One region of the Pedobacter ginsengisoli genome, then DNA from elsewhere that is predicted to be linked to it. Evidence: riboswitches for the same ligand, from Rfam matches in the RefSeq annotation. Region 1 holds a riboswitch; each other region holds the start of a gene.
The links. Region 1 has a riboswitch for S-adenosylmethionine ahead of metH (methionine synthase). Riboswitches for the same ligand answer to the same signal wherever they lie in the genome.

Region 1 (10,138 bases):
ATTAAACCGGATTAGGGGAAATTATAGGGGAAGCAAGAGTTATAAAGTAGACGATACCAAACGATGCCCGTAAACGAAAAAAAGTTGGTATCCAGCGGTATCGCCTTAAACCAACTTTTTACTTTTTATGTAGCCCATAAGCTACAAATGTCGAACTCTTTTATAGATGATTTGCATGCAGCAGCCGGTTTAGAGGACTGTCCATAATAGGATAAGCATATTAGAAATCGGGTAAATAAATTATACGATCTCATCCAGCTATGAACTAATAATGGGTTATTTTTCAGAAACAATAGACTTAACAGCTTGTTCCAGATCAGGCAGCTTTGAAATTATGATATCCCAGACAATATCATAATCAACGCCAAAATAATCGTGAATCAGCCGATTACGAGTATTCGACATCTTTCTCCACTCCACTTCCGGATGCTCCAATTTAAAATCAGGATCCACTTTTGCACTTGCTTCGCCGATAATCTCAAGGCTTCGGATAATCGCTCTTGACAATACAGGGTCGTTTATCACGAAATCCTTTTCTTTTCCTTTAACTGCATTCAGTACAAAAGAAACCTCGTCAAGTATGTGATTAAGTAATTCGATGTTAGATAGCAACATGTTCAGCCTCTTTTAATATATGTGGTCCTATATATTTGCTTAAAGATTGCGGTGTAACCACTTCTACCTTTCTACCCAGCAAATCTTCTAAAAAAAACGATAAGTCCATGAAATTATCATAACTTTTCTGCTTCGGATCAAAATCTATTAAAAGATCAACATCACTATCAGCATTGTATTTACCTGTAATAAATGAACCAAAAACACTAAGACTAGAAACACCATATGATCTCAATTTCTGGCCATTAGCCTTGAGCAATGAAATTAATGTCCGCTTATTTTGTACTGCAGTGTGCATATCACAAAGATACCCAATGAAAGCATATATAGCAAGCGCTATATAATAACAGTTTGGGCCACAGATTTTTATTGGCATAAAAAAAGGAAACAACACATTGTGGTTGTTTCCTTAAGTAGCCCGTAGGGGAATCGAACCCCTGTTTCCAGAATGAAAATCTGGCGTCCTCACCCCTAGACGAACGGGCCATTTAGTTTAATTTGACCAATCTTAGATTTCTAAATTACTAATTGCTTTCGTAATTCGTCAATCTACAACCGTAAATTAACTTGGTAGCGGGGACCAGACTCGAACTGATGACCTTCGGGTTATGAGCCCGACGAGCTACCAACTGCTCCACCCCGCACTATGTCTTTTTAATAAAAAAACCGCTCATTTTTTAAAGCGGTCTCTTGTAGCCCGTAGGGGAATCGAACCCCTGTTTCCAGAATGAAAATCTGGCGTCCTCACCCCTAGACGAACGGGCCATTAATTTGATCAACCTCAGTAAATCAACTTGGTAGCGGGGACCAGACTCGAACTGATGACCTTCGGGTTATGAGCCCGACGAGCTACCAACTGCTCCACCCCGCACTATATACAATTTGGCAGCTTTTGTTAAATCCTTAACTCTTCTTCCGAATTGGAATGCAAAGATATAATTCGTTTCTTTGTGGTGCAAATTTATTTCAAAAAATATTTTTATGTCGCATAAAGCAGGTTTTGTAAGTATCATAGGTAAGCCCAATGTGGGTAAATCAACCTTAATGAATGCCCTGGTGGGCGAAAAGCTTTCAATCATCACTCCGAAAGCCCAAACAACCCGCCACCGTATTTTAGGAATTGTTAATGAAGAAGACTACCAAATAGTTTTTTCTGACACCCCGGGCATCATAAAACCTAGATATGGCCTGCAGGATTCTATGATGAGCTCAGTAAAAGGTGCACTAACTGATGCCGATCTGATCCTCTTTGTTACCGACATAAATGAACAGCACGACGAGAATGATGTATTAGAGAAAATCATCAATACTACAATTCCAATGATCGTGCTAATCAACAAAATCGACAATGCAACCCAGGAACAGGTAGATGAAAAGGCAGCGTACTGGAAAGAAAAACTAAATCCAAAGCATATATATGCCATCTCTGCCCTGCACAACTACAATCTTGAAGGCATTCTGGCCATGATTTTAGACCACCTGCCTGAACATGCACCTTTTTATGATAAAGATGACCTTACAGATCGTAACCAAAGATTCTTCGTATCAGAAATCATCAGAGAAAAGATCTTTAACAACTATCAGAAAGAAATCCCCTACAGCACAGAGGTAGTGATAACTTCATTTAAAGAAGAAGAAAAAATCACAAGAATCAGTGCTGAAATTATTGTAGAGCGCGATTCTCAAAAAAACATCCTGATAGGAAAAGGCGGCGCAAGTCTTAAAAAAGTAGGCATGGAAGCCCGCAAGGATATCGAGAAATTTTTGGATCAGAAAGTATTTCTTGAAACCTTTGTAAAAGTAATTCCCGACTGGCGCAGTAAAAAGAACTACTTAAAAGGTTTCGGGTACGAAAATTAAGCTTACCTTTGCAACCCCTTAATAATTAATACAATTCACAACACAATATGAGCAATATTATCGCAATCGTCGGAAGACCAAACGTAGGCAAATCTACCCTATTTAACCGCTTAACAGAAAGTCGTAAAGCAATTGTCGATGATTTTAGCGGCGTAACCCGCGACCGCCATTACGGTTCGGCCGAATGGATAGACAAACAATTCACCGTAATTGATACCGGTGGTTACGTAGCCAACTCTGAAGATGTTTTTGAAACAGCAATCCGCGAACAGGTTGTTATCGCTATCGAAGAAGCAACAGCATTATTATTCCTGGTTGATGTAACAACCGGAATTACCGACCTTGACGATGAAATTGCACAACTACTTAGAAGAAGCAATAAACCTGTATTTGTAGTAGTAAACAAGGTTGATAACACCCAATTACAAAACGACGCTGCTGTATTCTACGGATTTGGCCTTGGCGAAATCTACCCTATCTCGTCTATGACAGGATCAGGAACAGGCGACCTTCTTGATGAGGTGATCAAAAACTTTGAAGATCTTCCTGAAGAAGAAAACACCCTTCCTAAAATCACAATTGTAGGCCGTCCAAACGTTGGTAAATCATCTTTAATCAACGCCCTGATCGGCAAGGACAGAAACATTGTTACTCCAATAGCAGGAACTACCAGAGATTCTATACATATCCACTACAACCAGTTCGGCCATGAATTTATGTTTATCGATACTGCTGGTTTACGTAAAAAAACCAAGGTAAAAGAGAACATCGAATTCTATTCTGTAATGCGTACCATTAAAGCATTGGAAGAAGCCGATGTGGTTATCCTGATGGTTGATGCAACTGAAGGCCTGGAGTCGCAAGATGTAAACATCTTCCACCTTGCAGAGAAAAACAAAAAAGGCGTTGTAGTGCTGGTAAACAAGTGGGATTTAATAGAGAAAGACAACAAAACGGCTAAAGCTTTTGAAGACCAGATCCGTCAGAAATTACAGCCATTTACTGATATCCCAATTATTTTCACTTCAGTAGTAACCAAACAACGTATTTTCCAGGCAATAGAAACAGCGCTTGAAGTATATAAAAACAGAAGCAAAAAAATCCCTACATCTAAGTTAAACGATGTAATGTTGCCGATTATAGAGAACTATCCGCCACCTGCGTTAAAAGGAAAATACATTAAAATAAAATACATTACACAGATCAACGGAACATCTCCAATGTTTGCATTCTTCTGTAACTTACCTCAATACATTAAAGAACCTTACAAAAGGTTTATAGAAAATAAGCTTCGCGAACATTTCAATTTTAGCGGAGTGCCAATCCAGATTTATTTCAGACAGAAATAAGCTTATTGCAAGCTTGTTAACGCCTGTTTTACCATAGCATCACTTAGGTTAAGCGCTTTATAATAACCCGCATCACCTAAGTGATACTTGCATAAAAGCACCTTCATATCATTTAAAATAAGTGGTTTTGCCAAAGCCAGCTGCTTTTGGTCAACAACCACATTCCGGTTCTGGATATACTTCAGCAGATCCCTATAGTCAGCATCGCTCACATTAAAAGTAGCCAGGTTCTGCTCAATAAACGGAGCCGAGTACCTGCTGGCCAGAACATCGTAAACAAAATCAAACAATATCTTTTTCGAGGCCAGCGTAGTATAACATTTGTTATACCCCATGGTATCCATTTTAACATAAATATCAGGCTGTATGCCACCAGCAGCAAATCTGCCCTTTACACTATCCTTTTTAACTAACCTTTTTGAAGTAAGCTCGCCATCATTAAAGCGGTTCTCAATCTCTTCTTGATAAGCTTTATAGCCATCTTTATACGATTTCTGTATGCTTCTGCCCGATGGGGTATAGTAACGTGCAATGGTTAAGTTCAATGCCGACCCATCTACAAAAGGAAACTGCTCCTGAACAAGCCCTTTACCAAAAGACCTGCGTCCAATAATAAGGCCCCTGTTAAGATCCTGAACCGCACCTGCCAGAATTTCGCTGGCCGAAGCCGTATTTTCATTAATCAGCACTACCAGCTTACCGTCTTCAAACTCGCCACCACCCGTAGCCACATAATCCGTACGTGGCTCATGCTTTCCCTCTGTATAAACAATCAGCTTATTTTCCTCAAGAATTTGATTGGCCAACCCGGTAGCAGCCGTTAAATATCCGCCGCCATTATCACGAAGATCGAGCACCAGTTTTTTCATCCCCGCAGCCTTAAGCGACTTAATCGACTCCACAAAATCACGGTCGGTTTCAGAACCGAACTTACTGATCCTCACATATCCAACCTCATTATTCAACATATACGAAGCATCAATACTGCTCACAACTACCCTGGCGCGTTTTACAGTAAAAACAGTTGCCAGCGTACTGCCCGGATGCACAATAGTCAATTTTACCGCCGTACCTTTTTTCCCTTTAATTTTGCCAATCATCTGCTCGCGTGGCAAAGCCTGCCCGCTTACAGCAATTGTATCTATTTTAATAATCCTGTCGCCCTGCTTTATTCCTGCTAAAAATGCCGGCCCATCTTTAATTACATTGGTAATCAGCAGTGTATCATTCAAAATATAATACTCAATACCAATCCCTTCAAAATTTCCATTTAAAGTTTCGGCAAATTCATTTGCTTTTGCCGGCGGAAGATAGATGCTATGGGGGTCCAGTTTATGCAATAAACTATCAATAGGCAGGTTATTTAAACTATCGGCATTAACCTCATCAACGTAGTTTTTATTGATGATATGAAGAATTTCGTTCACCTTTTGGGCATTGTTATCTGCCACATAAGTTACCTTTTGGAAGTTGTACCCCTGGTCCTTCAAAAACTTGTACCCAAAAAACATCCCACCTATTAAAGTTACAGAATAAGTGAGGGCAATTAAGAGATTATATCGGGTATTCTTTTTCATTGGTAAATACACCGTAAAGGTACAAAATTACACTGTTATATAATAAATTAACCTCTTCTGATTTACATTTGTTTAGTATTTTTTCTATTACTTCGAAACTTACAATCAATTCTCTAATTTTGAATTGATTTCCCCTATTATTTCCGCGTTAACAAGAAAATCACGAATTTTAACAAAAATTAGACTAATGATAAGAGTAACCGAGCAAGAGTCAACGTACCACGATATTGATAAAATGTCTGTACTGGAAATTCTGAAGGGCATAAATGATGAAGACAAAACAGTACCTGATGCTGTGGAAAAGGTAATTCCCCAGATAGAGAAACTGGCTTCTGCTGTTGCCGAGCGAATGATAAAGGGGGAAGGTTATTTTACATCGGCGCCGGTACAAGCGGCCGGTTAGGCGTTGTTGACGCATCAGAATGTCCTCCTACCTTTGGCGTTCCGTTTGATTGGGTGGTTGGGATTATTGCCGGTGGCGACACCGCTATACGCAGGGCCGTTGAAAATGCTGAAGATGATGACAAACAAGCATGGCTTGATTTGCAGGAATTTAAAATAGATGCTAACGACTGTTTAATTGGCCTTGCCGCATCGGGAACCACACCATATGTTATTGGTGGGCTAAACACTGCACGTAAAAATGGTGTTTTAACCGGTTGCATTGTATGTAATGAGGGTGGCCCTATAGCTGCAGAAAGCGATTTCCCCGTTGAAGTTGTAGTTGGCCCTGAATTTTTAACAGGATCTACCCGCATGAAATCTGGAACTGCACAAAAACTGGTGCTGAACATGCTAAGTACTACTGTGATGATAAAACTGGGCAGGGTAAAAGGCAATAAAATGGTGGATATGCAACTGACCAATCATAAACTGGTTGACAGGGGCACGCAAATGGTAATGGACGAACTGAAGATAGATTATGAACATGCCGCCGACCTGCTTATCCGTTACGGAAGCGTACGCAAGGCGGTCGAATCTACTCATAAATAACCCAACATGCACGAAATAGAACCTTACTATCAATGGCGCGATGATTATATCGCGTCAGAAGATGAGCGTTCGCCATTCTACAACACTGAATATTCGGAGTTTTATTTCGATAAACAGCTGTATAATTTTCTTATTCACCCCCAGTGGGACGATTTCGGATCAAGCACCATGTACCTTAAAGTACTTTTTGTTGATTACGACAGAAATTATGCAATAATTGAGTTTATTGGCGAATGGAACGATGCTATTGGCAACGACATTATGCTCCTGAAGCGCGAAATCATTGAACTGATGATGGACGAAGGCATAAACAAATTCATACTGATCGGCGAAAACATACTGAACTTTCACGCTTCTGAAGATAGCTACTACGAAGAGTGGTTTCAGGAAGTGGAAGACGGATGGATTACAGGGGTTAATTTCCAGGAGCATGTGATCAATGAATTCCGCAGCAGTAATATCGATTACTACATCAATTTTGGTGGCGAACTTGACGATATGGCATGGAGAACCCTAAAACCACTCCAGTTTTTCAAGAAAGTTGAAGAAATCCTGACAAAAAGGCTAGGGGCATAGCTTTTGTTAGAATGAAACAATTTGTATCTTTAAATAAATTTAAAACACATGAATAATAACAATAATAATGATTGGTCGCAACAATCGGTTTTCGTAGAAGACTTAACCGGTAAGGTTGCCAAGAAATTCTTTGCGAATGTTTTTTTATGGATGTTTGTAGCACTAAGTGTTTCTACAGTAGTAGCATTTTATCTGGCTACCAATACCGAATTGCTTCGTACTTTTTTTGATGCTCAAACCGGAAAACCTAATATACTTGGCTGGGTAGTGATGCTTTCGCCTCTTGGAATATCATTGGTGATGAACGGAGGACTAAGCAGGTTGTCGTATGGTGCCATAGTTGGTCTTTTTATACTATTTGCGGCATTACTGGGCATAAGCCTTAGTTCTGTTTTGCTGGTATATACTTCTGCTTCTATCATTAGCTGCTTTGCAGGCGCTGCCGGAATATTCGGTATAATGGCATTTATGGGCTATACCACTAACGTTGATTTAAGCAAATTTGGCCCTATCTTAATGATCGGGGTTGTAGGCTTAATTATCGCAAGTGTGGCAAACATATTCATTCAAAGCGAAGGCTTTAGCTTGTTTATGGCTTATGCAGGTATTGCTATTTTTACTGCATTAACAGCTTTTCACGTTCAAATGTTAAAAAGAATTGGACAGGGAATAGAAGAAAGCGGCGCGCAAATGCTTGATACTGATGCTAAAAAACTAGCCATCATTGGTGCAATGTCACTTTACGTCACTTTCATCAACATATTCTTATCATTATTAAGAATATTCGGCGACAGAAGATAATAACCTGTTTGTTAAACCATATTGAATGAAAGGCCAAGCTGCTCAGCTTGGCCTTTTTTATGCTATCATTTAAATGTTAAGCCAAAAATATAGGTCGGTTAGGTAAAAAATCGAACTTTTTTCAGCGTTTATACATAACAAAATTGGCCACATATTGCTCCATCATTGTACAAACTCCTTCAAACCACTGTAATTCAATGTGTTCCAAAAGCTTAATTTTAACACATTTTTGCACGTTAAAATTTTGCTGTACAACCCTCAAATTCCAAAATAAAATTTCGATGCCTATTGCTAATTGGCTCTTCCGTACAATTTTATACTGCTTTAGCAGCCTAAATTTTGGAAATGATTTTTCTTTGTTGCACCTTTGTAAAGCTTATAGAGAAAGACGGAGGGATTAGACCCTGCGAAGTCTTAGCAACCTGTGCTTACAAGGTGCTACATTCTACTGGAGCCAAACCATCGGTTCCCGAAAGATAAGTTAAAAGTCGACACCTAAACCGGACTTTTCGAATAAGCTTTGTATGTAATAAGTTCGGCACTTGTTTAGGCTCAGCCTCTATCAACTTTAGCTTGTTACCTACTCATATTACTATTAAAAATGGACATTAGAGCAGAGTTAGAAAAACGTATCCTGATCATTGATGGTGCGATGGGCACTATGATACAACGTTACGTCCTTTCTGAAGAAGATTTCAGGGGCGAACGGTTCAAAGATCACCCCTGTGATGTAAAAGGTAATAACGATTTACTGAACATTACCCGTCCTGATATCATTAAGGCCATTCATACCGAATATTTAAAGGCCGGTACAGATATCATTGAGACCAATACTTTTAGTACCCAACGCATTTCGCTGGCCGATTACCAGATGGAAGAGCTTGATTATGAAATGAGCTTTGAGGGGGCAAAAATAGCAAAAGAGGCGGTTAATGAGTTCATGGCTGCCAACCCCGACAGGAAATGTTTTGTTGCAGGTGCTGTAGGCCCTACCAACAGAACCCTGTCTATTTCTCCGGATGTAAACGACCCGGGTTTCAGGGCACTTACTTTTGATGAGCTGGTTGATGCTTACTATGAGCAAATCCGCGGATTGGTTGATGGTGGCTCAGACCTGCTTTTAATAGAAACCATTTTTGACACCTTAAATGCCAAGGCTGCCATATTTGCCATCAAAAAATACGAGGAGATAATTGGCCGTAAAATAGAGATCATGATCTCCGGAACCATTACGGATGCTTCCGGAAGAACTTTATCAGGGCAAACTGCCGAAGCTTTCTTAAACTCAGTAATCCATGCCAATCCTTTAAGCATAGGTTTTAACTGCGCTTTAGGGGCAAAAGACATGAGGCCGCACATCGAAGAGCTTTCTGCCAAAGCAGGATGCTATGTTTCGGCATATCCTAACGCAGGCCTGCCAAATGAGTTTGGTGCTTACGATGAAATGCCTCATGAAACCGCTCATCTGGTAGAAGATTTTATTCAGCATGGTTTTGTAAATATTGTAGGTGGCTGCTGTGGAACTACCCCTGATCATATCGGTTGCATAGCCGAAAAAGCTAAAAATGTAGCGCCACGTAAAATACCTGAACTAGCGCCTCATATGCGTTTAAGCGGATTGGAGCCGGTTACCATAACTCCTGAAAGTATTTTTGTAAACATTGGTGAGCGTACAAACATTACAGGTTCTCCAAAATTCTCCAAGCTCATTTTAGGTGGGGATTTTGAAGCTGCACTGGCTGTTGCGCGTCAGCAAGTTGAGGGTGGTGCACAGGTTATTGATGTGAATATGGACGAGGGGATGATTGATTCTGAAGCCTCGATGACTAAATTCCTGAACCTGATTGCGTCTGAACCTGATATTTCCAAGCTACCAATCATGGTCGATTCATCTAAATGGTCGGTTATTGAGGCAGGGCTTAAATGCCTGCAGGGGAAAGGAATTGTAAACTCCATCTCTCTTAAAGAAGGTGAAGAAAAATTCCGCGAAAGCGCCCGCAAAATCATGACTTACGGTGCTGCTGTAGTGGTTATGGCTTTTGACGAGCAGGGACAGGCCGATAATTACGAAAGAAGAAAAGAGATCTGTAAAAGATCTTATGATATTTTAGTTGATGAAATAGGCTTTCCGCCTCAGGACATCATTTTTGACCCGAATATCCTTACCGTTGCTACCGGCTTAGAGGAACACAACAACTATGCGGTAGATTTTATAAATGCTACCCGTTGGATTAAGGAAAACCTTCCCCATGCAAAAGTAAGTGGTGGTGTTTCGAACATTTCCTTCTCATTCAGAGGAAATAATACCGTTAGGGAAGCGATGCACTCCGCATTTTTATACCATGCCATTAAAGCAGGTTTAGACAT
Region 2 (10,138 bases), 1.6 Mb from region 1:
CTATCAGTCAATTTTAAAAAACAGCTACCTGAATAGAAAAACTTCAAACATATTTGCTTCCTACGATCTCACTAAAAAGCTCACGCTTACTTTAAATGGCAATTACATTTATGAACGGGGCAAAAACAGATCATATCTTAGTGATGGTCCGATTAATGCGAATTATGGTATCAATGCAATAGCAACAAGCGCAGATCAGGCTTCGTTAGCACCTGGATATGATGCAATTACAGGGGCTGAAACCAGGTGGAATGCTGATGAATATAAAACCAATCCATACTTCACCATTAATAAGAAAGAAGATAATGCCACACGCGACAGATTTATATCGTCAGCGCTTATCAAATATAATTTGAAAAGTTGGTTATTCTTACAAGGAAGGATTGGATATGACATTAGTAATGACCACATTCTAAGCATAATACCAACAGGAACTGCCTTTTCCATCAATGGCCAGGGTGGCATAAATGCGTTAAATCAATCAAAAACTTCTGAGTTAAATACTGATATTCTTTTTTCCGGGAACAGAGATATTACCAAAGATCTTAATATAGATGTATCCGCCGGTGCAAGTTTTCGAAATGGAAGGACACAATTACATGAATTAACCGGAACTCAATTTATCATACCATATCTCTATACGGTTGATAATCTGTCGGCAGTTAACAGAAGAAATACACTGTCAAGAATTGTTACCCAGTCTGCATATTATACAGTTGACCTTGATTTCAAAAAATTCCTTACCATATCATCTACCGGACGATACGATGTATACTCTACGCTTCCCCGCAATAACCGGGGAATTTTTGTGCCAAGTGTTTCAGGGAGTTTTATCTTTTCTAATTTTTTAAAATTAAAAGGCCTTGATTTTGGTAAAATCAGAACGAGTTTTGCTCAAACAAGTGGAGAGCCTGCGGTACCCTATACTACCCAAGTTTATTATTCTTCTGATAGGTCTATAAACGGAGTTCCCTTAGGGAATTTTTCAAGAGATTTACCCAACTACAATTTAAAGCCATTTACATTAAATGAGTTTGAAACAGGAATTAATTTAAGGCTTTTCGGAAACAAAGTAGATTTTGACTTTACATACTTCTACAGAATCACCAATAAGGAAATTATTAATGCCGGCCAGTCTGTAACTACAGGCTTTACATCTGCTTATGTAAATTTAGGCAAAACCCGTAATACAGGTATTGAAACTTCCATTCAAACCAATTTAATTACCAATGAGAATTTCAGTTGGAAAGCCGGAATTAATGCCAGCCACATAAATAATTTATTGATATCAATAGATGGCATCAGTAGTTATGCATTTGGAGGTACTTACCGCCCGTTAAATGCAAATACAGCCCTTGTTGTTGGCAAGTCGATAACCCAGATTATGGCTTATGATTATCAGTATGATAAGAACGGGAACATTATTATTGGTTCAGATGGGGTTCCAAAACGTGGTGAGTTGAAACCAATGGGTAGTGTACTTCCGTCATATTACGGAGGGTTTAGTAATAACTTTCACTATAAAAACTTCAATTTGAGTTTTCTTATAGATTATAAATTTGGAAACAAAATCCTCTCGGCCACAGAAAACTTCTCCTACACTCTTGGCCTTAATAAGGCAACACTCAACGGTCGAGAAACAGGCATAGTTGCAAAAGGTGTATATGAAAATGGAGAAACAAATACCACAAATGTTGCTGCTTATAACTACTATCCCGCATTGGCAACTAATATTTCAGCACTTTCCGTTTTAAATGGCAGTTTTATAAAATTGCGACAGGTTGTGCTTGGTTACACATTCTCGTCTAAAGCATTAAACAAAACGCCATTTAGGAATATCTCAATTGATTTAATTAGCAGAAATTTACTAACTATTTTAAAGTATACTAAAAATATAGATCCCGAATCTCAGTTTTCACCCAGTCTTGCTTATGCGGGAATAGAAGGTGCATCCTTACCTGCAACCAGAACATTTGGTATAAATCTAAATCTGAAGTTTAAGTAAAAGTAAGCCATGAAAAAAGCAATTCTTCTTTCAATTTTAGCAATGATAATTTTGTTTAGCTGCAGCAAAAAACAGCTGGATGATATAAATACTGATCCTACAAAATCCAATGCTTCAAACTTCGACCCCAATAACCTGCTTTCGACAGCACAGTTAAAATTCTCCAATAAAGGCTACTATCAGTTACTTTATCAAAGCACCATGATACAGCTGCTTGCATCTACCTATTATTACTACAATAATGGCGACAAATATATAAATGTAGGAAGCTTTACAGATTATCAAGGGAGGATTTTTGAAGAAGGGTATGCGGAAGCTTCTACAATAAGGGAAATGCAGAGACTTGCAACTGAAAAGGATGCTGCTAAGTATTCTAATCTGATCAGTATAGGAGATATTATGTTCGTCCTAATTTTACAAAGGATAACAGATACTTATGGCGATGTACCATATAGTGAGGCAGCCAAGGCCAGGCAAGGAATAAAGTACCCGATTTATGATAAGCAGGAAGACATATATAATTCCATGTTGTCTGATCTTGAAAAAGCCATTGCAAATCTGAATCCTGACAAACCATTACCAACTGCTGACTTATTTTATAAAGGGGATATTAATAAATGGAGAAAATTTGGCTATTCATTAATGATAAGGGTAGCAATGAGGCTAAGCAAAATTAGACCAGACATAGCTCGCACATGGGTTGAAAAAGCTTCAACCAATGGTTTTTCTGACGTAAGTGACAATGCCATTTTAATAACGGATGCCTCTATTCCAGGTACTCAAAATAGCTCTTCAGTTGCACTACGTGTATTTTCAGACTATATTGAAGTAAAATGGAGTAAAACCTTAATTGATTATCTAAGAGATACAGGAGATCCAAGGTTAGCTGTAATAGGTGAAATTCCTCAGGATGGTCTTGCAAAAAACATAAATCAAACACTTTCAGGAAATACAGACCCTTCGGTTCAAATCGGACTGCCTAACGGATATGATCTGCTAGGAGGAAAAAGCGATATCAGTAAACACCCGTCATATCCCGGAGGAACTGGTTCAGGTGCTGATTTTGCCCCTCTGGGTAAATATTCCAGACCAAGGACTTCTGTGTATTTAAAACTTGGTGGTCCTATATTTGTTTTGACATATGCCGAAACAGAATTTTTGCTCTCTGAGGCAAAACTGAAAGGATGGTCTGTTCCAGGCACCGCAGCTCAGCATTATTCAAATGGCCTTAGAGGTGCCTTACAATCAATGGAACAACAGGACATCCAAGCCAGGATAGCTCCTGAAATCATTAGTACATATGTAGCTGAACACCCACTAAACCAATCTGACCAGGAAATAGCTCTAAATCAAATTAACACTCAGTACTGGGTAGCAACTGGCACTAATTTCAACTTTATTGAGTCCTGGCTAAACTGGAAAAGATCCGATTACCCTAAACTTATACCAGTTAATTATACTGGAAATGTAACTAACGGAACCATCCCCCGAAGAATAATTTATTTATCCTCCGAGGCTTTAAATAATCCTGAAAACTATAAAGCAGCAGTTGCAAGATTAAATGGTGGCGATGCCTTAACATCAAGGGTATGGTGGGATAAATAAACAGATTATCTTTTTTTACTACCTTCTATATTTGGAAGAAATCCGGTAAAAATCCCAATTAAAGGAAGAAAAGCACAAATTTTAAACACATATTCAATACTGGTCTGATCAGCTAATTTGCCTAAAATAGCAGAGCCTAACCCTCCCATACCAAAGGCAAAGCCAAAAAATAATCCGGCTATCATACCAACCTTCCCCGGTACCAGTTCAGTAGCATAAACAAGTATTGCCGAAAATGCTGAAGAAATAATTAATCCGATAAGAACAGACAAGGCTCCTGTCCAGAACAAAGAAACATATGGGAGCAATAGTGTAAAGGGCGCTGCACCAAGAATTGAAATCCAGATAATGTACTTACGGCCAAATCTATCACCTAATGGACCACCTATTAATGTGCCGGCTGCAACAGCCCCTAAAAAGGCAAATAGGTAGATTTGAGATTGTTGTACCGAAACATTGAATTTATCCATCAGGTAAAATGTATAATAACTAGTCATGCTGGCCATGTAGAAGTATTTAGAGAAAATAAGTACCAACAGGATTCCCAAAGAAAGCACAACACGATTCTTAGATAAATGATGATGAATTTCTTCTTTAACAATATTTTTATTTAATGCCTTTATTGCCAATTGCTCCTGATACCATTTCGCTACCCTTGACAATATTAGGATACCTAGAATTGCAGCTAATGAAAACCATATGATGTAAAACTGACCGTATGGGACAACAATAATAGCTGCCAAAAGTGGCCCAATAGCACTTCCTGCATTTCCTCCCAGTTGAAAAATAGATTGCGCAAGTCCCTTTTTACCTCCTGAGGCTAAGTGAGCTACTCTTGAAGACTCCGGATGAAATATTGAAGATCCCACTCCAATTAAGCTTACCGCTAACAGAATATTAATAAAGCTAGAAGCAAGAGAAACAGCTACAAGCCCCAAAAGTGTAAAACCCATTGCAACAGCAAGAGAATACGGACGTGGTCTTTTATCTGTATAAAAGCCAACAAAGGGCTGCAGGATTGATGCAGTTAACTGATAAGTAAAGGTAATAAGACCAATTTGGGTAAATGTAAGATGAAACTTAGCTTTCATTACAGGATACACTGCTGGAATTACAGCCTGAAGCATATCATTAAGCAAATGCGTAAAACTTATAGTAAATAAAATAGAGAATATTGTTTGTTGCGCTATTCCTTTGGTATCAATAGCTGTAGTATTTGTAAAAGATGCTTTTTCCATATTTCTTGATCAGATCATCTGATGAATTATATTAAATTTTTATTGAGATACGTGTCCTAATATTTTTGCAGCTATACTCCATGCCTTTTTAGGATCCCCGGCAATGATACTTTTTAGCAGCTGTTCATGATAAACATAAGTTTCTTCAAAGACCCAGACATCTGAATGTGTTTGAAGAAACCAATTCTTTAAGTGAATAGATGCAGCTTTATACAGATCGGCCAGTATTTCATTTTTTGATGCTTCGGCAATTGATATGTGAAATTGTACGTCTGCTTCAATACATTCTTCCACCCTTCCCTCCTTTGCTGCTCTTTTTCGATTTTGCAAATGAGTTTTTATTGTCGCAATATCGCTGTCGGTACGATTTAATGCTGCTTTTTCTGCTATCTTCATTTCAAGCAATTGCCTCACCTCATCCAAATCCCTCACATTAGCACGTTTAAGCCTCAAATCCATAGGCTCTCTATTTGCTGTAAGCTGGTCTACAAAAGTTCCAACACCTTGTTGAACCCTTAGTAACCCCGAGTTTGCTAAGATCTTTATGGCTTCCCTTATGGTCGACCGCCCTACCCCAAAGTTCTTCATCAACTCCGGTTCTATGGGCAACTGCTCATTTACCTTATACTGTCCCAACGAGATCTGTTCACTCAATCGTGCTGCAACCTCGTCTGCAAGTGATTTTTTCTGTATCGGATATTTCATACTAATTCATCATATCATCAGATGAATTCAAATGTAGAAATTTAAATACATTCTGCAAAAAAATAAATAAAAAAAGGGTTCAATTAAATTGAACCCTTTTCCCTAAACCAATCTATCCTCTTCTTATTTTGCTGCTTTTGTAAAATTAAGCACAATGTAAGCTGTTTTTGCTCCGTACTCAACCGGTGATTTGATCACCATTGTATTTCCATCAGTAGATGATAATACTGATCTGTAACCAGAAGTTACATTTTTGGCCTTTTCACCTTCAAAGATCTTTTTGAATTGGAATGTCTCATCGGCTGGACTTACTGACCAGTATATTTTTTGTGTTTTTGCAGTACATGCACCACCACCTGGCAAAGTATAGCTTCCGTTTCCGCTATTTGTCAGACTCCAGGTACTTCCTTGAAAACAAGTATACGAACCTTCATCAAACAATGATTTTACTGCTGATTGCGGCAAGCCTTCAAACGTAATATCATTTAATACCCAATTGCCTGTTACATTACCTTTCTTTAAACTTTGAGTTGCACCGCCTTTAGGTGAGCAACTTTGCAAAACCATTAACGAACTGCATAAAATGGCTGCTATCAGTAGTATTCTTTTCATATTATTCTTTAATTTGATATTTCAATTACATAAATCTTGCCAAAACTTAAGCCGAATAGTTTTATACCCTTAACTTTGTTATACCTAGTGCCCGATCTTAACTTTAACCCCGTAATAATGAAGCCAGAAACACTTGCAATACATGCCGGAAATTTATATAAAGTAAGCACCCGTGATGTAACTCCTCCAATAAATCTATCAACCACATTTCTTAGGGATGAAGACGGTGGCTACTCTGGTGGACACATGTATAGCCGAGTAAGTAATCCAAATAGATCAGCCTTGGAAAATGCACTTGCAGAATTAGAAAAAGGTGCAGAAGCCTGTGCTTTTTCTTCTGGAAATACTGCAGGAATGGCGGTTTTTCAGGCCTTAAAACCCGGAAGCCATATCATTGCACCTGATGATATGTACTGGGGCTTTAAAAAACAGTTGCAAACCATTTTTAAAGATATCCTTGAAATTGACTTTGTAGACCTTACTAGCCTTAATAATATAGAAAGGTTTATTAAAGAGAATACTGTTCTGATCTGGGTAGAAACTCCTTCCAATCCGTTATTAAAAATTACGGATATTGCAGGGGTGTCCAGAATTGCTAAGGAGAACAACCTTATCCTTGCATGCGATAGCACCTTTGCTTCACCTTGTTTACAAAATCCAATAGCCTTTGGCGCCGATATTGTAATGCACTCTTCAACAAAATACATTGGAGGTCATAGTGATGTACTTGGAGGTGTTCTTATTACTGCAAAGAAAGACGAATTCTGGGAAAAGATTAGAAATGTACAGCAGGTTGGTGGCGCAGTTCCTTCTCCATTCGATTGCTTTCTGTTAGTGAGAAGCATCAAAACTTTGGCGTATCGTATGCACGGGCACTGCAATAATGGAATGGCATTAGCACTACATCTTAATAAACACCCTGAAATTGAAGCGGTCTATTATCCCGGTCTATCTACCCATCCTCAACACGAAATTGCAAAAAAACAGATGGCAGGATTTGGCGGCATGCTTTCGGTATTAATTAAAGGAGGTTCTGATCAGGCCAGGAAAGTAGTTAATAAAGTTAAGTTATTTGCACAAGCTACAAGTTTAGGTGGAGTTGAAAGTTTAATAGAACATCGTGCATCTGTTGAAGGGCCGGATACAAAAACACCACAAAATTTAATTCGGATATCTGTTGGGCTTGAACATATAGACGATTTAATAGCAGATTTAGATCAGGCTCTGGCAAGATAGAGAGCTCTCATATTACCAAAAAAATAACACATATACCTAAAGATCAAATGGTTAATAAATATTCAAAATATAATTTTGGATATTTATTAACTTAAATCTACATTTGCAGTATCAATTAGCGAATGCTAATCAAGTCAACCTTCCTTAGTAAAAGGTTTGATTTATAAAGAAGTGGCGAGAGACAGGCTCTTTGACCCACTGGCAACCCTCCCAAAATGGAGAAGGTGCCAATTCCTGACCAAAAGACATGGTGTCATTTGGAAAGATAAATTGAAACAAAATGAAAATTGTAACCATTACTTCGAATCTGTTAAATTATTGTTGCCCGCAGCAGGCTATCTGCATGTGCTGTTGCATACTTTAATCTACAAATCTTCCTTTTGCATTTAACATTCATACGGAAGGCCCCTTGCAGGGGTACGCATAATAATCGTATACGTTTTCTAACTTAAAAATATCCTAAACGTATCCTAAAAAACAATTTACAGGAACCATTTAAACTAAATTATAACATGTCAACATCACATAAATTCGAAACACTACAAGTACACGCAGGTCAGGAAATAGATCCAACAACCGGATCCAGAGCTGTCCCAGTATATCAAACAACATCCTACGGTTTTAAAAACTCAGAACACGGCGCTAACTTATTCGCTTTAAAGGAATTTGGGAACATCTATACCAGGATTATGAACCCAACTACTGATGTTTTCGAGAAAAGAGTTGCTGCTCTTGAAGGTGGTGTTGCTGCTCTGGCTGTAGCCTCTGGTCAGGCTGCTCAATTTATTGCTTTAAATAATATCCTGCAGGCTGGTGATAACTTTGTGTCATCTTCGCATTTATACGGAGGGTCTTACAATCAGTTCAAAGTAAGCTTCAAGAGACTGGGTATTGAAGTAAGGTTTGCAAATGGCGATGACGCCAATGATTTTGAATCAAAAATTGATGCTAACACTAAAGCAATATATCTTGAAACTATTGGTAATCCTGCTTTTAGTATAGCTGATTTCGAAAAACTATCTGCTATTGCAAACAGACACGACCTACCTCTAATAGTAGACAATACTTTTGGTGCCGCCGGGTATCTGTTTAAGCCTTTAGAACATGGAGCACATGTAGTTGTTCAATCTGCCACAAAATGGATTGGGGGCATGGTACCAGTATAGGTGGGGTAATAGTTGATGGAGGAAATTACAATTGGGGAAATGGTAAATTCCCTCAGTTCACAGATCCCTCGGATGGATATCATGGCCTAATTTTTAATGATGTTTTTGGAATCGGCGGACCATTTGGAAATATTCAGTTCATTATTCGTGCCCGTGTTGAGGGTTTAAGAGATTTTGGGCCGGCTATATCTCCTTTTAATTCATTCCTTTTAATACAAGGACTAGAAACTTTATCACTTCGCGTACAACGACATGTAGATAATGCCCTTGCACTGGCAAATTGGCTAGAAAACCATGATGCTGTTAAAAGTGTAAATTACCCAGGGCTTGAAAGCAGTCCTTACCATGCTAATGCTAAAAAATATTTAACAAATGGCTTTGGAGCGGTATTATCTTTCGAATTGCATGGTGATAAAGAAAAAGCAACAGCATTGGTTGATAACCTTAAACTTGTAAGTCACCTTGCTAATCTTGGAGATGCAAAAACCTTAATCATACAACCTTCGGCAACCACACATCAACAACTAAGTGATGATGAACAAATTGCCGCAGGCATTACACCAAGCCAGTTACGTGTTTCTGTCGGAATTGAACATATAGATGATATTAAAGCCGATTTCGAGCAAGCATTTGCAGCAATAAAAAAATAAAAAAAGAACAATACCTAAAGAATGAGCACTACCGCCACATATACGCATACAAAGTTATTTAAACTGGAGAACGGCAAAAAACTACGCAAATTAGAAATTGCTTATCAAACTTATGGCAAACTCAATGCGAAGAAAGATAATGTAATCTGGGTATGTCATGCACTTACAGCCAACGCTGATGTTTTAGACTGGTGGAAAGGACTTTTCGGGAACAATGATCTATTTAATCCTGATGAACACTTTATCATTTGCGCAAATGTGTTAGGCTCTAATTATGGCACAACCAATCCGCTTAGTACAAATCCGGTAACAGGGCAACCTTACTACCTTGCTTTCCCTGAATTCACCATTCGCGATCTGGTAGCTGCTCATCACTTACTTGCCCTTCATCTTGGTATCCAAAGTATTAAGGTTTTAATCGGTGGCTCTTTAGGTGGGCAACAGGCTTTAGAATGGGCCGTAACAGACAACAAAAGGATAGAAAACTTAATTCTTGTAGCAACTAATGCAGTACACTCACCTTGGGGTATTGCATTTAATGAGAGTCAGCGTTTAGCAATAAGCACTGATCGTACATTTTATGCACAACAGCCCGATGGTGGCTTAAAAGGATTAAAAGCCGCACGAAGTATTGCTTTATTATCTTACCGTACCTATGAGGCTTATTCTGCCACTCAGTTAGAAAGTGTAAATGATAAAACAGACTCATTCAGAGCGGCTTCTTACCAGAACTATCAGGGAGAAAAACTATGCAAACGCTTCAATGCTTATAGCTATTGGTACCTGAGCAAAGCAATGGACAGCCATAATGTGGGTCGTAGCAGAACAAGTATAGTGGATGCTTTAGCATTAGTTAAAGCAAATACTTTGGTAATAGGAATTGAAAACGATGTTTTATTTCCTATTTGCGAACAAGAATTC
Region 3 (10,138 bases), 1.7 Mb from region 1:
CCAATGCAGAAAATATGTAGTTCTTTAAAAGAGGTGTCTTTTTATTTGTATAATCACCAAATGTTTTATTGCGGAAATTCAAGATCATACACCAGATCAGATTGGTAGTTAACCCTCCCCATAATATAAGGATATAGGTTACATTGTTCTGAAAAAGGAACTCCCCTTGCCCAGGATGTGTACTTTTCCAGATTTCATTTGCTGTATTGGCCATTTCTTTTCCGGCATCAATACCAAAAGCAAAACAGGCACTCAGGATACCCGAAATGATAGATACAATAAGTCCCAGACCAATTTTATATTCATTATTAGATGGATCTGCCTTACCTGCAGCTATCAGGTCTTTTTCTTTCATTCCGCCGGCCTTACCACATACTATAATACCTACAACACAGATTGCCAAACCAAGTAAAACCATTTGCCCCCAATGGCTGTTCAGCATATCAGTTAAACTGTCCTTTCCGGCCTTTGGATTAAAATTATAATATACGGATGGAATCAGGGCTCCGAAAACAGAGCACAATCCAAGGATAATGGAGCTTCCTAATGATACCCCAAGGTACCTTACACCTAAACCATAAGTTAAACCGCCTATGCCCCATAATGCCCCAAAAAAATAAGTAAGCAATAAGATTTTGCCATTTGTTGTAGCAATGATATCTGCAAACCCAGGTATAGTAAGCCATGCTGCCAAAGGCGGTACAAGCAACCATGAAAATATACCGCCTACAATCCAATAACTCTCCCAGGCCCATCCTTTAACTTTCTTGTAAGGAATATAAAAACTACCAGAGGCAAAGCCTCCTATAAAGTGGAAAATGACCCCGAAAATTACTTGCATACTTAGTGAACTTATATTTGGTTAAAATAATAGTCCTAATTTATACAAGTAGATTTTTAAAACTGTCATGTACTATCATGAACAGGGTAAAAAAAGTTAAATTGATGCTCTGCGGGTATAGTAAAAAGGCACTTCGATATGACGCCTTGAGTTATCGAGGATAAGATTTGCTGCCACCGTACCCATAAATTTAAAATCAGTAGAAATAGTGGTAATGCCGTTCAGCAATATTTTCTTTAATGGGGTTTCATTGTATGATATTACACCAACATGCTTTCCTATTTTATACTTCATATTTATAAGCCTTTCCAGTAAAATTACAAGGTCGGCTTCCATTAGGTTAATAAAAGCTTCACCCTCGCTTATTGGCTCAACAGATATATCACTTACTACATGATGAGAAAAAGCATACTGCTGACAAAAGCGATGGAATCCATCCAATATTTCTTTTGGGAAATAGCTTCTTTTAGGGAAAATGATTTTTAAAGTATGGTATTTACTTAATTCATTACGAGCCTGTTCTAGTGCATCGTAAATGTTTTTTTCAAAATTCTCATAGGCGGCGCCATAATCACCATCAACTCCCTTGATCTTTTTATCCAGTAAAATCAATTTTTCTTTTGGAATGGTATTGATAATGTCTCTGGCATACTCTTCGCCTTCAATAAAATGAGGGATAATCACATAGTGAGAGTACTCTTCTTTTTTGTCGTTCAGGAATCTTTTAAAAAGTCTGAAATCATTGTTATAAATATAGAAATCGACAGATACATCATCACCTAATGCTGCAATAAACGCATCGTAAACAATCTTTTTGTGTGCGCTAAGTTTATTAAAAAGCAGGAATACTTTTAGTTTTTGCTTAAAATCTATATTGGCAATATAATAGCCTTTACCGGGAACCGAGTTAATTACCCCTATGTTTTTAAGGTACTTGTAACCCTTTTCGGCAGTATCGCGCGAAATTTCCAGTTTATAGCTCAGCTCATTAATTGAAGGCAATAAATTGTCCTTTTTTAACTTTCCCTGCTCAACGGACTTTATAATCGCACTGGATAGTTGCAGATACTTTGGTGTTGCAGAATACTCATCAATATGAATAAAATCAAAAAACTTAGTCTTCATCTTCCTAAAAGTAAGTAATTTAATGCAATTGCACTATTTCAGACTAATAAGTTCTATTTAATTTCAAACTGATATTTACCTGCTCCAATGTTTAATTTAGCCAAAACTGCTTTGCCATCTCTGTAGGCTTTTTTATTACCCGTTAATGGGAAAGTTATGGTAGCGCTTGAATTTGCCGGAATAGTTACAGAATAGATTACCGAATTACCAGCCCTTTTCCATGAAGACACAATTTTGCCATAAGGCCCGTCGTGCTCAGCCTCGAAATGTTCTAATCCGGAAACAAAATTAGGACGAAGCTGCACATTCTTAAATCCAGGTTGCTGTTCATCAGGATGAATTCCGCCCAGACCTTTAAAGAACCAGCCTCCAATTTCGCCAAACATCATATGGTTTAAAGAAATATCTCTTTCGGCTTTAATATCCCAGTTTTCATATAAGGTAGTTGCTCCGTTCACAATCCACCATCCCCATGATGGGTAAGTATCCTGGGCAGCAAGTTTGTATGCAGTTTCTGCCTGTCCATTATCGCTCAAAGCATTTAAGATTGCTTTTGCACCTAATACACCCACATCAAGGTGCATCCCATCGGCCGCAACTCTTTTAGCAAGGTTCTCTGCAACTTTTGCTACAAGTTCATTTGGTACCAAACCCCATTGCAAAGCAACACTTAACTCAGTTTGTACACCTGATGCATAAATACCTGTTGCACGGTTTAAATACTTATCGTTTATCGCTTTTTTTATTTTCTCGGCAAGGTTGCTGTAATAACTATAGTCGGCCTGCTTACCAAACATTTTTGCTGCTTTTGCCAGGATAACTGCATCTACGTAGTAATAAGTAGAAGAAGTATATTCTAATGAAGATTGCGATTTAACAGGTACCCAATCGCCTCTACCAAATGTTGTTAAGCCCGTAGGACTGATTTGCTCTATATAATTCACATATCTTTTAATGCTGTTATAAGAATCTGACAGCAACTTACTATCTCCATAAAACATGTATATGTTCCATGGAATAATAGCAATTGTACTTGTCCAGTCGGTTCCATTTGCCGATCCATAGCCCCAGCCACCAGTAGGGATAATATCAGGGAGTACCCCATTTGGTTGTTGCTCATCTCTGTGGTCTGCCAGCCATTTTTCATAAACTGTAATGCCATCAAAATTAAACAGGCCAGTCTCAACAGCAAAATGCCCATCACCCGTCCATCCATTCTTTTCTCTCTGCGGGCAATCTGTAGGATATCCCATCAGGTTAGATAAGTAAGAATTATTAGTAGCCCACCATAACCTGTCAATCAGTTTGTTTGATGAACTTATTTTACCCGTAGGGGTAACATCACTATGCATAAAATAACCAGTGATACTTTCTTTTGTTAACTGAATTGGCTTGCTGCTGGTTACTTCAACGTACTGAAATCCCTTGTAGTTAAACTTAGGCATAAATTCAAGCTCCCCTTTACCGGATAAGGTAACAATATCTGTTTGAAAAGGATCTGTATTGTCTTTTGGACGATAGTAAACATCAATATTTGATAAGTCTACCCTACCGTTTGGATACAAACGTTCGCCATGCTTAATGCGGATAACAGTTCCTTCCTCTCCGCTTACCTTAATTTTTGTTACCCCCGAAATATTACGTCCCAGATCAAAAACATATGCAGTGTCATTAATCTTCTGCATAGTTTTAGAAGGAATTTCTTCAACATTTCGAATTGGCTGCATTACCTGACTTACTACATTGTTTGATGGTGCAGCTCTTAACGAAATGCCATTCCACTTTTTGTCATCAAAATCGGCAGTATTCCAACCTGGTTGTTCTTTACGCGCATCATAATGCTCAGCAGTATAAATGTTGTTAAGTACTATCGGGCTTGAACTTGTTTTCCAGTCACCTCCAGAGGTAATTACATCAACAGATCCATCATTGTAAGTAATCCTTAAATCCAGACAAAAAGCCGGCCTTGCTCTCCATGGGGCTTTATCAAAATTCCAAACACCTATAGACTGATGATTATACCATCCATTGCCAAGTAAAACGCCAACCGCATTTTTACCATTTTGAAGCTGAGAAGTAACATCATACGAAACATATAAGTTACGTCTGTCAAAACGGGTATACATAGGATCTAATCTGTGGTTTCCTACTTTCTTCCCATTCAGGTATAACTCGTACAAACCTGCAGCGGCAATATAGGCCCTCGCAGATTTTATCTTTTTAGAAGGTTCAAATACTTTTCTGAAATATGGTGCTTCCCTTTTATCGATATCGTTTCCATCACTAATCCAAGTACCTTTCCAGTTGTCAATCTTCATCATTCCTGTTTCAAAGCTCACTACCGGACCTGACGAAACTGGTTTACCATCTTTATCCCAAAGCTCAACAGACCAATAATACTTAGTAAAAGGCTCTAATGTTTTGCCTTTATAATTAATAAGGTTGGCAGACGATGTTATTTTGCCAGACTCCCATGAAAGTCCTTTTTTTCTTGCTACTTCTGATGAGTCTTTGCCCACAATAATTCTATAGGCCGTTTGTTTTGCACCCTGACGATTATCGGCCATCATCCATGACAAGCGAGGGTTTAACAGGTCTACCCCAATTGGGTTTATCAGATGCTCACATTGCAAACCAGAAGGTTTAACTTCATTGGCATTTGCTTTTTCGATGGTAGAAAAAGTAAATAGCACCAGCAGGAAAGAATAAAGGTATCTCATTAAAATAATTCAAGTAAAGTTTAGTGTGTTTACAATGTTAATTTTCTTAGTCATTTTCAGCAACCCGTACTGTCCTGCTCAAAATACAGAATATTTATTTTATGAATTTCTATAGGATTAGTAGATTATTCTTATATTTGTCCCAGCAAATGGTTCTTAAAACTTCCTGCTTATCAAGAAAGACTGAGGGATTGGCCCTATGATGTCTTAGCAACCTCTACAATTTATTGTAAAAGGTGCTAATTCCACTTCGCTGCAAAGCGAAAAAGATAAGATTAAACAGCAAACGCGAGTTTATCCATCATCATAACCAAATCTAATTCTGTTCACGACAAAGTATGGAAGGGCTGACCCAAACTATAAATGTATAAAAACATGAAACAGAAAGTACAATTACAAGAAATGCGCTGCTCCTCTCCTCCTCAGTATCCTCTAACTGGTCTTATGATCGGTCAGCAACGAATGCACTGTTGCTCTATTTAATACAACCAAAAGATTTAATATTAACCACTTTATTTAATTCAAATGTTAAAAATATACAAAATTTTTGCAGGGATCCTTATATCCTTTTTTTTCCTGCAAACCGTACAGGCACAATCTGTTAAAATAACAGGAACTGTTACCGGAAACCCAGATGGAGAGACCATTCCGGGAGCTTCAATTATTATAAAAGGAAAAAAAAGCGGCACAACTACAGATGGTAACGGCAAGTTTTCTCTTGCTGCAGACGTTAATGATGTGCTTAGTATATCTTATCTGGGATATGCTACAAAAGAAATAACCATTACCGCAGCAACAGCTACATTAAATATTACACTTGATGTAGCCTCAAACGCTTTAAGCGAAGTTGTTGTTACCGCCCTTGGTATCTCTAAGGAAAAGAAATCATTAGGATATGCAGTGCAGGAATTAAAATCTAAAGATATTGCTACTGCAAAGGAAACGAACCTGATCAATTCACTTGCCGGAAAAATTGCCGGTGTGCAAACAACAAATAGTCAGGGTGATATGGGTTCATCAAGAATTATTATTCGAGGTGAAACTTCAATCTCAGGGAATAACCAGCCTCTTTTCGTAGTAGACGGGGTTCCGGTTGATAATTCGCAGAATCTGGGTATAGCTGGGTCAAGAGATTTTGCCAACACCATTTCTGATATTAATTCGGAAGACATTGAATCTATCAGCGTGCTTAAAGGTCCAAATGCTGCTGCATTATACGGATCTCGTGCTGCAGCCGGTGTTATTCTTATTAAAACCAAAACAGGCAGAGGCCAAAAAGGTTTAGGTATAAGTGTAAACTCAAACACTACATTTTCAAATCTGTTAACACTGCCAGACTATCAGAACTCATTTGGGCAAGGTACAAGCGGCAAATTCAGCTTTGTTGATGGAAAAGGTGGGGGCGTAAACGATGGTGTTGATGAAAGCTGGGGGCCAGCTTTAGATGGCCGTTTAATACCTCAGTTTAACTCTAAAGGTGTAGCGGTGCCATTTATTGCTCATCCAGACAATGTTAAGAATTTCTTTGAAACGGGCTACGCACTTAACAATGGTATTGCTATTGCAGGATCAGGCGAAAAACAAGATGTCCGTTTCTCTTACAACAACCTTACCCAAGGTGGCATATTACCAAATTCATCTCAGGATAAGAATTCATTATTACTAAATACCTCATACAGGATCACGCCTAAATTAACGTTAAATGCATCTGCCAATTATATAAAAAGCAATGCTGATAACCTTCCTGCTTCTGGCGGAAAACGCGCAACGGGACCAATGCTTCAATTTACATGGTTTGGAAGACAGGTAGATGTTAGCCAGCTTAAAAACTATAAAGATGAAAACGGAAACGATTTTAACTGGAACAACAGTTATTATAGCAACCCGTACTTTATAGCTTACGAGAATACAGTTGGTCAGAAACGTGATCGTATTATTGGTAATGCTGAATTGAATTATAAAATTACCAGCGCACTTTCAGCAAATTTTAGAACAGGAAACGATTATTATACTGATCGCAGAAAGATCAAAATTGCTTATGGAACTAACGGTACTCCATTTGGTTCTTATGAGGAAGATGCATATACTGTTAATGAAAACAATACAGAGGGTCGTTTAGAGTTCAATAAAAAACTAAACTCAGATTTCTCAATAGATATTTTGGGTGGTGGAAACATAAGAACCTCTACTTTTGAACAAAACGATCAGAAAGCAACAAAGCTTGCAGTAAACGGCTTATATACCTTAAGCAACTCAAGAGACCCGTTGGTGTCTTCAAACTTTTACAGCAAACTTAGAACCTATAGTTTATTTGGATCAGCCCAGTTAGGTTTTAGAGACTATGCATACCTTAACTTAACCGCGCGCAATGACTGGGACTCTAGCTTACCCGAGCCTAACCTGTCTTATTTCTACCCTTCTGTTAACGGAAGTTTAATTCTTACAGAAGCTTTTGACATTAAAAGTGATGTGCTCAGCTTTGCCAAAATAAGAGGGGGATGGTCTAAAGTAGGAAAAGCAACAGATCCTTATCAGCTAATTAATACCTATAGTTTTACTGCGCCGTTTGATGGTAATCCACAACAATCAGCCAATACAATCGATCTTAACCCAAACCTTTTGCCCGAAATCACCAAATCAGCTGAGGCTGGTGCTGAAATTGGATTGTTCGACAATAGAATTAAGCTGGATCTGAGTGTATACAACACCAACAGTATTAACCAGATTTTAAAAGTTGACGTAAGTTCAGCAACGGGATATACACAAAAACTTATTAATGGTGGAAGCATCAACAATAAGGGTATTGAAATCCAATTGGGTCTAACTCCAATTAAACAAAAAGACTTTAGCTGGGACATTAATTTGAACTATTCACGTAACCGCAGTAAGGTTACTGAACTTGATAAAGAAGGACGCATTAGCAGTTATACCATAGGTACCAGCGGAACTCTTGATGTATTGGCAGCCGTTGGCCAACCTTATGGCACTTTCTTTGGAACTGCTTATCAGCGTGATGCTGCCGGACAAGTTATTGTTGGTGCTAATGGCACCCCACTTATCGATCCTGCAAAGCAGATTCTTGGTAAGTTCACTCCAAACTGGATAGGCGGAATTACCAACAGCTTTACTTATAGAAACTTTAATCTGAACTTCCTTGTAGATGCAAGAATTGGTGGTAAAGTTTTCTCAGGCACTAACTCTACCGGAACTTATACAGGGGTACTAGCCAGTACAATGAGAGGTAGAAATGCAGAGAATGGCGGGCTTACCTATACAACCGGGGGTGTTACCTATAATGACGGGATGATTTTTGATGGCGTTTTGGCCGATGGAACTAAAAACACCAAAGTTATCTCTGCTGAAGAGTATTATAAAGCTACAACCAAATCAAATGAGGAATTTGTTTACAGTGCTTCTTACATAAAATTAAGAGAGGTAAGATTAAGCTACAATATTCCTTCGCAATGGGTTAAAAAGATTGGTTTGCAAGAAGCTAACTTCTCATTAGTAGGGCGTAATCTTTGGATCATCCATAAAGATATACCAAACATTGATCCTGAAACAGCATTCAATACAGGAAACGCTCAGGGCTTGGAAAGCTTAACACTTCCAACTACAAGATCATTTGGTTTTAACCTTAATTTTAAATTCTAGACATCATGAAATTCAAATATATTCCAATCCTTTTTTCTGCAATATTGGCAACCTCTTTTACTTCGTGCAAAAAAGAGCTGGCAGATATCAACAAAAATCCTAATGAGGCAGAGAATCCACTTCCAGATTATTTGCTAACCGGCGCAATAAAAAGTACAACTGATGCTTATTGGGGAACTAACAACATTAATTCGAGCCTGTTATTTGTTCAGCATTGGGCAAAAATACAATACACAGATCCTGATCGTTATATTTTTTCTAATACTGATCTTCAGGATTTATGGAATAGTGGTTATACAAAAGGCATTACCAACCTAAACAAGCTGATTGAGCTGGCTGATGCTCAACAAAACACCAATTACAGAGGTGCGGCCAAGGTTTTAAGATCATGGACATTCCTTTTACTTACTGATGCTTATGGAGATATTCCTTATTCACAAGCCATACAGATCAAACAATTTGTAACTCCTAAATATGACACCCAAAAAGATGTATATTTTGGCTTACTTGATGATCTGAAATCGGCTCAGGCTGATTTGGCCTTGAATGGCAAAGCAATTGCCGGCGATATCATTTATGGTGGCAAGATCGACCGCTGGAAAAAATTTGCAAATGCTTTAAGGCTTCGCATAGCACTTAGAATAGCCGACCGCGAACCAGAAAAAACTAAAGCCGTATTAGCAGAAATTGCAGCTGAAGGTGGCGCTTATATTAGCAGCAATGCAGAAATAGCCCAACTGGTATACGTTACTTCGCCTAATCAAAATCCAATAAGCAATACATTTGATACACGTAACGATCACAGGATCAGCAAGACTATTGTAGACAAGTTAAAGAGCTTAAGCGACCCTCGCCTTCCAATATTTGCGAGTCCTACTAAAGATGTAACGCCAGAGGTTTATATAGGTGTACCGAATGGCTTGCTAACAAGTGATGCAAATAGCCTTGGTTTAAATAAAACTTCTAAACCCGGCACTTACTTTCTGGCTCCATCAGCACCGGCAGTTATCTTAAGCTATGCCGAAGTATTATTTGATCGCGCAGAAATAGCCGCACGTGGCCTTAGTAATGAAGATCCGGCAGCCTTATATAAACAAGCTATTGAAGAATCGTTAAGACAATATGGTGTTACAGAAGGTGAAATTAACACTTACACAAGCCTTCCGGCTGTAAAATATAATGCAGGCAATTTCAAAAAATCTATTGGAGAGCAAAAATGGATTGCCTTGTTTGGCCAGGGATTAGAAGCATTTGCCGAATGGAGAAGACTTGACTATCCCGAACTTGCACCTGCCGTAGCGGGTACATTAGGTGGAAAACTACCCGTAAGATTTATATATCCTGGACGCGAGCAATCGCTGAATGGCGAAAACTATAAAGCTGCTGTTGCAAAACAAGGTGCAGATTTATTAACTACTAAACTGTGGTTTGATGTAAAATAGTAGGTAGTATCTAGTACTTAGTAATTAGACAGGTTAAAGTAATCGCTAACTAAAACACTGATCTAAATACTAAGTACTATCTACTAAATACTAAATTTTGCTTTCAAAGTGATAACTACCAGATCCAATTTCTTTGGTAGCCTCTGGCAGTACTACCTTGGCTTTTGTATTTGCAGGTATGGTAACATCAAGCTTTAGCAATCCGTTTTCCAAAGTCCAGGCAGACTTTACTGTACCATAAACGGTTTCCAATTCTGCTGACGCATTAGTTATTTTACCTCCTGGTTTTGGCGAAATAACAATGTACTTGTAACCAGGCTGGTCGGCTACCGAATTAATTCCTGCAATAGTTCTGT

Region 2: another riboswitch for S-adenosylmethionine. It lies ahead of CPT03_RS09525 (O-acetylhomoserine aminocarboxypropyltransferase/cysteine synthase family protein); the one in region 1 lies ahead of metH (methionine synthase).
Region 3: another riboswitch for S-adenosylmethionine. It lies ahead of CPT03_RS00950 (SusC/RagA family TonB-linked outer membrane protein); the one in region 1 lies ahead of metH (methionine synthase).

Annotation. Positions count from the first base shown of each region.
Region 1 is NZ_CP024091.1:3,903,419-3,913,556, forward strand. It holds gene CPT03_RS16015 (DUF86 domain-containing protein) at 277-615, opposite strand; gene CPT03_RS16020 (nucleotidyltransferase family protein) at 602-913, opposite strand; tRNA gene CPT03_RS16025 (tRNA-Glu) at 1,030-1,101, opposite strand; tRNA gene CPT03_RS16030 (tRNA-Met) at 1,184-1,259, opposite strand; tRNA gene CPT03_RS16035 (tRNA-Glu) at 1,309-1,380, opposite strand; tRNA gene CPT03_RS16040 (tRNA-Met) at 1,411-1,486, opposite strand; gene era (GTPase Era) at 1,597-2,475, shown strand; gene der (ribosome biogenesis GTPase Der) at 2,523-3,824, shown strand; gene CPT03_RS16055 (S41 family peptidase) at 3,827-5,401, opposite strand; partial or broken gene murQ (N-acetylmuramic acid 6-phosphate etherase) at 5,589-6,394, shown strand; gene CPT03_RS16065 (hypothetical protein) at 6,401-6,970, shown strand; gene CPT03_RS16070 (Bax inhibitor-1 family protein) at 7,019-7,771, shown strand; SAM riboswitch class I at 8,145-8,254, shown strand; gene metH (methionine synthase) at 8,373-10,138, shown strand, end outside.
Region 2 is NZ_CP024091.1:2,302,811-2,312,948, forward strand. It holds gene CPT03_RS09495 (SusC/RagA family TonB-linked outer membrane protein) at 1-2,005, shown strand, start outside; gene CPT03_RS09500 (SusD/RagB family nutrient-binding outer membrane lipoprotein) at 2,015-3,610, shown strand; gene CPT03_RS09505 (MFS transporter) at 3,616-4,848, opposite strand; gene CPT03_RS09510 (FadR/GntR family transcriptional regulator) at 4,888-5,553, opposite strand; gene CPT03_RS09515 (lipocalin family protein) at 5,677-6,165, opposite strand; gene CPT03_RS09520 (trans-sulfuration enzyme family protein) at 6,283-7,401, shown strand; SAM riboswitch class I at 7,560-7,673, shown strand; partial or broken gene CPT03_RS09525 (O-acetylhomoserine aminocarboxypropyltransferase/cysteine synthase family protein) at 7,914-9,217, shown strand; gene metX (homoserine O-acetyltransferase family protein) at 9,239-10,138, shown strand, end outside.
Region 3 is NZ_CP024091.1:248,022-258,159, reverse strand. It holds gene rhaT (L-rhamnose/proton symporter RhaT) at 1-841, opposite strand, end outside; gene CPT03_RS00960 (GntR family transcriptional regulator) at 938-1,966, opposite strand; gene CPT03_RS00955 (alpha-L-rhamnosidase) at 2,020-4,686, opposite strand; SAM riboswitch class I at 4,854-4,962, shown strand; gene CPT03_RS00950 (SusC/RagA family TonB-linked outer membrane protein) at 5,212-8,340, shown strand; gene CPT03_RS00945 (SusD/RagB family nutrient-binding outer membrane lipoprotein) at 8,346-9,782, shown strand; gene CPT03_RS00940 (glycoside hydrolase family 78 protein) at 9,873-10,138, opposite strand, start outside.